DNA from 2 places in the Actinomadura meridiana genome. Region 2 is predicted to be linked to the other one. Evidence: riboswitches for the same ligand, from Rfam matches in the RefSeq annotation. Region 2 holds a riboswitch; the other holds the start of a gene.
The links. Region 2 has a riboswitch for cyclic di-AMP ahead of ABD808_RS00335 (C40 family peptidase). Riboswitches for the same ligand answer to the same signal wherever they lie in the genome.
Positions count from the first base shown of each region.

Region 1: another riboswitch for cyclic di-AMP. It lies ahead of ABD808_RS25220 (CHAP domain-containing protein); the one in region 2 lies ahead of ABD808_RS00335 (C40 family peptidase).

Region 1 is NZ_BAABAS010000019.1:73,819-77,367, forward strand. Features, by position in the region: gene ABD808_RS25215 (bifunctional glycosyltransferase/CDP-glycerol:glycerophosphate glycerophosphotransferase) at 1-984, opposite strand, end outside; gene ABD808_RS25220 (CHAP domain-containing protein) at 1,200-1,958, opposite strand; cyclic di-AMP (ydaO/yuaA leader) riboswitch at 1,971-2,127, opposite strand; gene ABD808_RS25225 (PP2C family protein-serine/threonine phosphatase) at 2,542-3,549, opposite strand, start outside.
Region 2 is NZ_BAABAS010000001.1:74,903-78,451, forward strand. Features, by position in the region: gene ABD808_RS00330 (transcriptional regulator) at 1-12, shown strand, start outside; gene ABD808_RS00335 (C40 family peptidase) at 423-1,352, opposite strand; cyclic di-AMP (ydaO/yuaA leader) riboswitch at 1,458-1,663, opposite strand; gene ABD808_RS00340 (amino-acid N-acetyltransferase) at 1,953-2,474, shown strand; gene ABD808_RS00345 (RDD family protein) at 2,479-3,324, shown strand; gene ABD808_RS00350 (RDD family protein) at 3,329-3,549, shown strand, end outside.

The DNA.
Region 1 (3,549 bases), on a different contig from region 2:
CCCCGCGTGGTCGCCCTCGCGGACCAGGTACGCGGCGATCGCGGGCAGCGGGTTGGCCTGGTCGAACACCGCCGGATCGAACCCGGCCAGGTACTCGCCCACAAGGTCGAGGAAGCGGGCCCGCCGGTCCGGGTCGCGTCCGCGCAGCTCACGCAGGTGGAGCGCAAGATCATGGTTGACGAACTTGGCGTCGTTGGCCAAGGCCAGGTCGTGCGCGCCACGCCGCGCGAACAGCCGGTCGACACGGCGGTGAATCTCCAGCCGGTCGGCGAAGTTGGCCGGGTCGGCGCGCCTGCCCGAGATAGACGGCGCGGGCGCCCGCTCCCGGACGAGCCAGGTGTAGACGCGGTGCGGGATCAGGACGGTCCGGCGGGACGCCAGGTACGCCTCGGCGGTAAAAAGCAGGTCCTCGTAGTGCAGGTCCTCGACGAACCGGAGGCCGTGCTCGTCCAGGAAGTCGCGCCGGTAGGCCTTGTTGGTCGACAGCGTGTCGTAGAGGAGTTCGGGGTTCTGCTCCAGCGGCCCGTAGACGGCCCGCCGCCGGTAGAGCCACGGAAACCAGGGGCGGACGCGGCCCTTCCCGCCCGCGGGCACGTCCAGGAAGATCCGTTCGCACAACCCGGACACCAGGTCGGCCGCCGCGTCCTCGGCGGCGGCGAGCAGGTTGAGGCAGGCGTGCCGGTCCAGGAGGTCGTCGCTGTCGAGGAACATCACGTACCGGCCGGTCGACGCCTCGATCCCGGCGTTGCGGGGCCGCCCGCAGCCGCCCGAGTTTTCCGGGAGGCGGACGGCCCTGACCCGTCCCGGATGCGCGGCGGCCAGCCGGTCGGCGACCTCGCCCGTCCCGTCGGTGCTCGCGTCGTCGACGATCACCGTCTCGACGCCGCCCAGCGACTGCGCCAGCGCCGAGTCGACGGCCCGTGGCAGCCGCCGCGCGTCGTTGTAGGCGATCACGACGACGCTGACGTCCGGGCGTGCCCGCATGGCCCTCCCTCCGGTTCGGCCGGACAGGTGCAGGATTCCTATCCAGGAACGCCGTGCTGAGGTCCAAGGCCGATCAAAGGCTGTCAATGCTTGGCATTACCCGCCTTCAGCGGAGACATGGGTCGCATCACCCTGGAACGCCCGAAGGCGCCCGGCGAGTCGCCGGGCGCCCTCAGCGCGTGCGGTGGTGCGGGTCCTGTTGTTACAGGTGTGGGTCAGGACGCGTAGTCCGGGTAGCCGTAGCCGACGACCTCGGACTTGTCGCGGGTCTTCTCCTTGACCGCGTTGTCGGTGTTGCCCTCGACGGTGCGGATCGTGCCGTTGCCGTTGTCCTTCACGACGAGGCCGACATGGTCGATGTCGCCGATGTCACCGCTCGAGCCGTTCTTCCAGTCGAAGAAGACGACCGCGCCGGGCTTGGCCTTCTTGCCCCAGCGGTCGGTGTCCTTGAACCAGGTGGCGTGCTTGACGGTGTAGGCGTCCCAGCCCATGTTCTCCACGCCGGTCTGGGCGCCGAGCCACGAGACGAACATGTTGCACCACTGCGCGCCCTTGTAGTCGGCGACCGGGAAGCCGCCGTCACGGTCGGCGGTCTGCTTGGCGTGCGGGGTCGACACATACCACTTGTGGTACTTGGTCATGCCGCCCCTGCCCTCCTTGACGCCGACCTGCTTCTCCGCGAGGTCGATCACCTCGGACGGCTTGACCGCGTGCGGGGGAACCTTGAAGCCCTCCTCGCGCGCCTGAGCGGCGGTCATGCCGGCCCCGGCGGCCTGCGCGGACCCGCTGGACACGGCGCCCTTGTCGACGGCCGCCGCCTGGGCCGCGGTCTCGGCCGCGGCGCTGCCGCCGCCGAGGGGGTTGAACAGCGCGAGCCCGACGGCTCCGGCGAGGACCGCGCCGACGGCGGCACCGACGGCCTTGTCCTCGGCGGCGACATGCTTGAGCGAAAGACGATCGAAACGACCGGTCATACAGGGAATCTCCTTGTCTCCCATGACGCCTACCGGGTTAGCTGACGGATTCGGGCATGGAAGCAGCCCTACGGCGCGACTCTCGGGCGCGCCGATTCACCCCTGGAACCTTGGGTCCCCGGCTCCGTTCCGGTCGGGTGGACCGGTTCGGACTCGGCCTCGCACCGCGGGGGCGCGGTGCTGTGCGGATGTATCTCAGTGACTGATCTTGATGTGCTGGCGCCCCTCGTCGGGCGCATCGCGGGCGGGATCCGCTCCGCGATCTTCGGCCGCAACTCACCCGGCCGGGAGCAACGCATGGGACGCGCTGCGGATTCAGGTAGAAGGTATCAACCTTCGCAAGAAAAGCAAATCAGGCACAAAAGTCCGTCTTGCCTGCTCAAAGCCCTTCCAAGGGACTACCAACACCCTCAAGCCCCGGTGTCTTCCCGATCTTTCTTCGAGGGCCCCGCAGCCCTTTGCCCCGGGGGCTTACCGGAAGCCGATCAAATGGTAAAGAACCCGCGAACGAGCAGGTCACGGGTGCGGTGGCGCGCCGCTCGGGGGCCACATCCGGTGAGACGCACGTCACATGACCGGGCGGTCACTCGACGTGGAGGGCGAAGAGCGTGGTGTCGTCGGCCGCTCGGTCGTGCTCCATGCGCGCCAGGACGTCGTCCAGCAGCATCTCGGGCTGGGTGGCGCAGTCCCGCAGGATGCCGGTGAGGCGCTCGATGCGCTCGTCCAGGTCCGCGTCCCGGCGCTCCACCAGGCCGTCGGTGTACAGGAAGAGCATGTCGCCGCGGCTCAGCCGCGTCGTGACCGTCGTGTACTCCCAGCCCGGCATCGCCCCGAGCATCGGGTCACGCACGAGCTCAAGCGGCACCGCCTCCCCGGCCCGGATCAGGATCGGCGGCGGGTGGCCCGCGCACGTCCAGTCCAGGACGCGCCCGCGCGGGTCGAAGCGGGCGACGACGGCGGTGCCCGTCGCGGGTGGGTCCATGCTGCTCACCAGGTCGTTCAGCCAGCCGACGAGCCGTCCGGACCGCTCTCCCGTGCACATCAGGCCGAGTAGCCCGTTGCGGGTGCGCGCCATCGCCGCGGCGGCGGGCAGGCCGTGTCCGGCGGCGTCGCCGATGGCGAACATCGCGGCGCCGTCTCCCAGCACACGGGTCGCGAACCAGTCGCCGCCGATGCGGGCCGTGCTCTCGGCGGCCAGGCTGCGGATCGCCGTGCCGAGGCCCGGGAGCTGCTCGATCTCGTCCTCGTCGGGCAGGATCGCGCGGCGGAGCGTCACCGCCACCCGCCGCTCCTGCGCCGTCTGCTCCCGCTGTTTCAGCATCTGCCGCCGGGTCTCGGCCAGCGCCCGCTCCACGCCGCGCCGCCGGGTGATGTCCTGGGACACGATGTTGATCGAGACCGGCAGCCCCGAGTCGGCGAGCACCGGCTCCGCGAACACCCACAGATGCCGGGGCCGCCCGTCCTCGCCGATCACGCGGTGCTCGGCCTCCACCGGTTCGCGGCGCGAGAACATCGTCTGGACGGCCTCCTCCACGAGCGGAAGGTCGTCGTCGGCCACCACCTTCGGCAGGTCGTGCGGCATCGGCGGCAC
Region 2 (3,549 bases):
CAGCTCATCTAGCAGCAGTACCAATGACGCTCGTCCGGGGACGGCGGGCGTCACCGGAATCCAGGCGGCGAACTCTTCTGAACCTCCGTCCGACCCCGCGGCGGCGGCGCCCACGTCCCGGCAGGTAGGTCCCTGCGGGAGGCGTCGCCGCTGGACGGCGTTCAGAAGACCCTGGTTCTTTCGAATGTGCCCGGAATGTCGTGAACGGGCCCTGGATCCTGTGAAGATTGCCCGGGATCTCTCGAATATGCCCGGGAAATCTCGAATGTGTCCGGAATCGCCTCGGCACTCGTTTCTGTGCTCGCGGCACGCCACAGCGACCTGCCACGGCGACCTGAGGTCGACAAACTCTCAGAAAGACAGACCAGGCGCGCGTTTCCACCGATCCTGAGCCCGGCCGCGCCCGGTCGAAGTCGACGCTGTCAGGCGACCCGGACGCCGCCCGCGAAGGGACGTCCCGACATGGAGGCGATCTTCACGACGTCACCGGTGTGGGGGGCGTGGATCATCTTGCCGCCGCCGATGTACATCCCCATGTGGTGCAGGTCGGAGTAGAAGAACACGAGGTCGCCCGGCTGGAGCTGGCTGCGCGACACGTGCGTGCCCGCGTTGAACTGGCTGCCGGTGTAGTGCGGCAGGTTGATGCCGACCTGCCGGTAGGCCCACATCGTCAGGCCCGAGCAGTCGAAGGTGCTGGGACCCGCGGCGCCCCAGACGTACGGGTCGCCGAGCTTGCCCATCGCGTACCGCAGCGCCTGTGCGGCCTTGCCGGTGCCGATGACGGGAAGCTTGGCGAGCATGCTGGGGTCGCGCTCGACGAGCTTGCCGCGGGTCTTCTCGTAGGCGTCCGTGACCTTCTTGCGCTGCGAGTCGAGTTGTGTCCGCAATTCCTTGACCTGCGTGGAGCGGGCCTCGGCGGACTTGCGCGCGCGCTGTGCGGCCTGCATGGCCTGCATCAGGATGAGGACTTTGCTGCTGTCCCGCTTGGCGAAGTAGCGAAGCGTGGACGCCTGGTCGAGGACGGCCTGCGGGTCCTGCGAGGCGACGAACGAGACTGTGGGGTCGGAGCCGCCCTGCATATAACTGGTCGCGGCCAGAGAGCCGACCTTTTCGCGAAGGCCCTGGAGAGTCTTCTCCTGCCGCTCGGCGTTGTCGGTGGCGACCTTGGCGGCGCGTTGCGACTGCGCGAGCTTGACCTTCAGCCCGTTGTACTGCTCGGTGAGCTGCTCCAGCTGGTCGGCGAGCTTGAACGCCTTCGTCCTGAGTTCCTTGGTGGACGGCTCAGGATCGGCGTTGGCCGTGCCGACCGTCTGCGGTACGACCGAAAGGCCCGCCACTAGGGCGCCGACCACGGTGATCGTCCGGCCACGGAACCATGCCGCGCGACCTGATGACGAGTGCCGGGAGCGTGACCGAGCAGATCGTGAAAAGGAAGCAGGGCGCGATGGCTCCACGAATTCTCCTCTCCTCGTCCGCCTACCGAGTTAGCTGACGGGTTAGGGCTGGAGTAGCCCGTCCACGGGTGGCGCGCGGATCGATTCCACGCGGTCGCGGATTCACCCCTCACGGCGTCAGCCCGGGGGAGGTCCCCGAAGGCTCCGGAAGTGGGTCCCCGGCTCCTCGGGGCACTGGTTGCGACCCGGGGACTCGGCGGTGCGGCCTCCGTCCTGCGGAAGGCCGACGTCAGCGCAGGACACTAACGGAACCGGCAGGGAATGCCAACCAGAACATGCGAAAACGCACGTGGCACGGCCTGTCGGTGGGAAGGAGAGGGCGTGTCGCCGTTCCGAAAGGTGTGGCCCGTCTCACTTTTCGACGGGTCATGGCCCCGCGTGGTCGCTTATAACTAGTTACTTGGTGTGGACGGCGCCTCATGCAAGACCTTGCCAAGCCTCCGTTAAGCCCCTGCCGGAAGTCGGGCAACGCCGCGCGTTCGATAATCTCGCCTGTTTGTGGAGGTCGTGATCCGGCGAGCCCGTACCGCCGACGTTCAAGAGATCCGCAGGCTGGTCGACCTGTACGCGGGTTCGGGACGACGCCTGCTGAAGAAGTCCACGGTGAAGCTGTATGAGGACGTCCAGGAGTTCTGGGTCGCCGAGGACATCCAGGACGGCACTCCTGGGCCGATCGTGGGCTGCGGCGCGCTGCACGTGATGTGGGAGGACCTCGCGGAGGTCCGCTCCGTCGCCGTGGACAAGGAGTACGGCGGACGTGGCATCGGGCACCGGATCGTCGTCCGTCTGCTGGAGACCGCGCGGGAACTCGGCGTGCGGAGGGTGTTCTGCCTTACCTTCGAAGTGGAGTTCTTCACGCGGCATGGCTTCGAGCAGATCCTCGGGACTCCGGTGGCGCCAGAGGTGTACGAGGAGCTTCTCCGCTCTTACGACGAAGGCGTTGCGGAGTTCTTGAACCTCGATCGGGTCAAGCCCAATACGTTGGGGAACACCCGGATGTTGCTTCGCCTGGAGGGCTGACCGAATGAGCGATTTCCCCGACCGTGGGCGGCGACACCAGCCGCAGCAGGGGCAGGGGTCGTACGGCCCGCCGCCCCCGTATCGAGGACCCCAGCAGCAACCGCAACCCCAGTCGCAGCCCCGCCAACCCCAGCCGCAGCATCAACGCCAGCAACAGCCTCAACGCCAGCAACAGCCTCAGCCACGAACCCAACAGTGGCAGCAACAGCAGTGGGGGGACCAGCCCGGGCATGACGAGGCGTACGACTCGTCCTATGACCAGTACGGCGGTTCCAACGGCGGCGACCAGCCGCTGGCTCCGATACTCCGCCGGGCCGCCGCGCGGATCCTCGACAACGCGCTTGTGGCGGTTTTCGGTTTCGCGCTCGTCCTGCCCATCACGATCGGTGCGTTCGGGTTGGGCAAGCCCGGCAGCAAGACAGAGGACGAGGGCGGTGTGTGGAACTGGCCCATCATCTTCACTCTGTTCTGTGTTCTGTCGGTGCTGCCGTTGCTGTACGAGGCCGTCCAACTGACCATGTCGGGACGGACTCTCGGCAAGCGGGTCATGGGTCTCGGCATCGTCCAGGCACCTGGCGGAGAACCACTGACCACCACGCAGGCCATCTGGCGCGCAGGGATCGTCCATGTGGGCTATCAGGTCGGTGTCTTCTTCTTCCTCGTCGTCGCGGTGATGGTCTGGGACTACGCCGCATACGGGATGGTGCTCGTCTGGGCGGGTGCGTTGATGGCCTACCTGTGGGCGATCTGGGACCAGCCTCTGCACCAGTCTCTTCACGACCGCTTCGCCGGCACGCTCGTCATTGACGAGCGGGTCGGATACGACGAGTACGACGAGTACGCGGAATAGACCCGTGACGGAGGCACCGCTCGCCGAACCGGGGCAGCGTCTCCTGGCGCGCATCATCGACACGCTCATCGTTGGTGTGCCGGTCATTGTCGTCGTCCGCGCTGTAGTGGCAGCGCATGCGGTGGACGTGGTCGCTCCGCCCGCCGTGGCCGGGTGCATGCTGCTGTACGAGTCGATTCAGCTGGCGCTCTGGGGACGGACACTCGGCAAGCGCGTCGCCGGTAT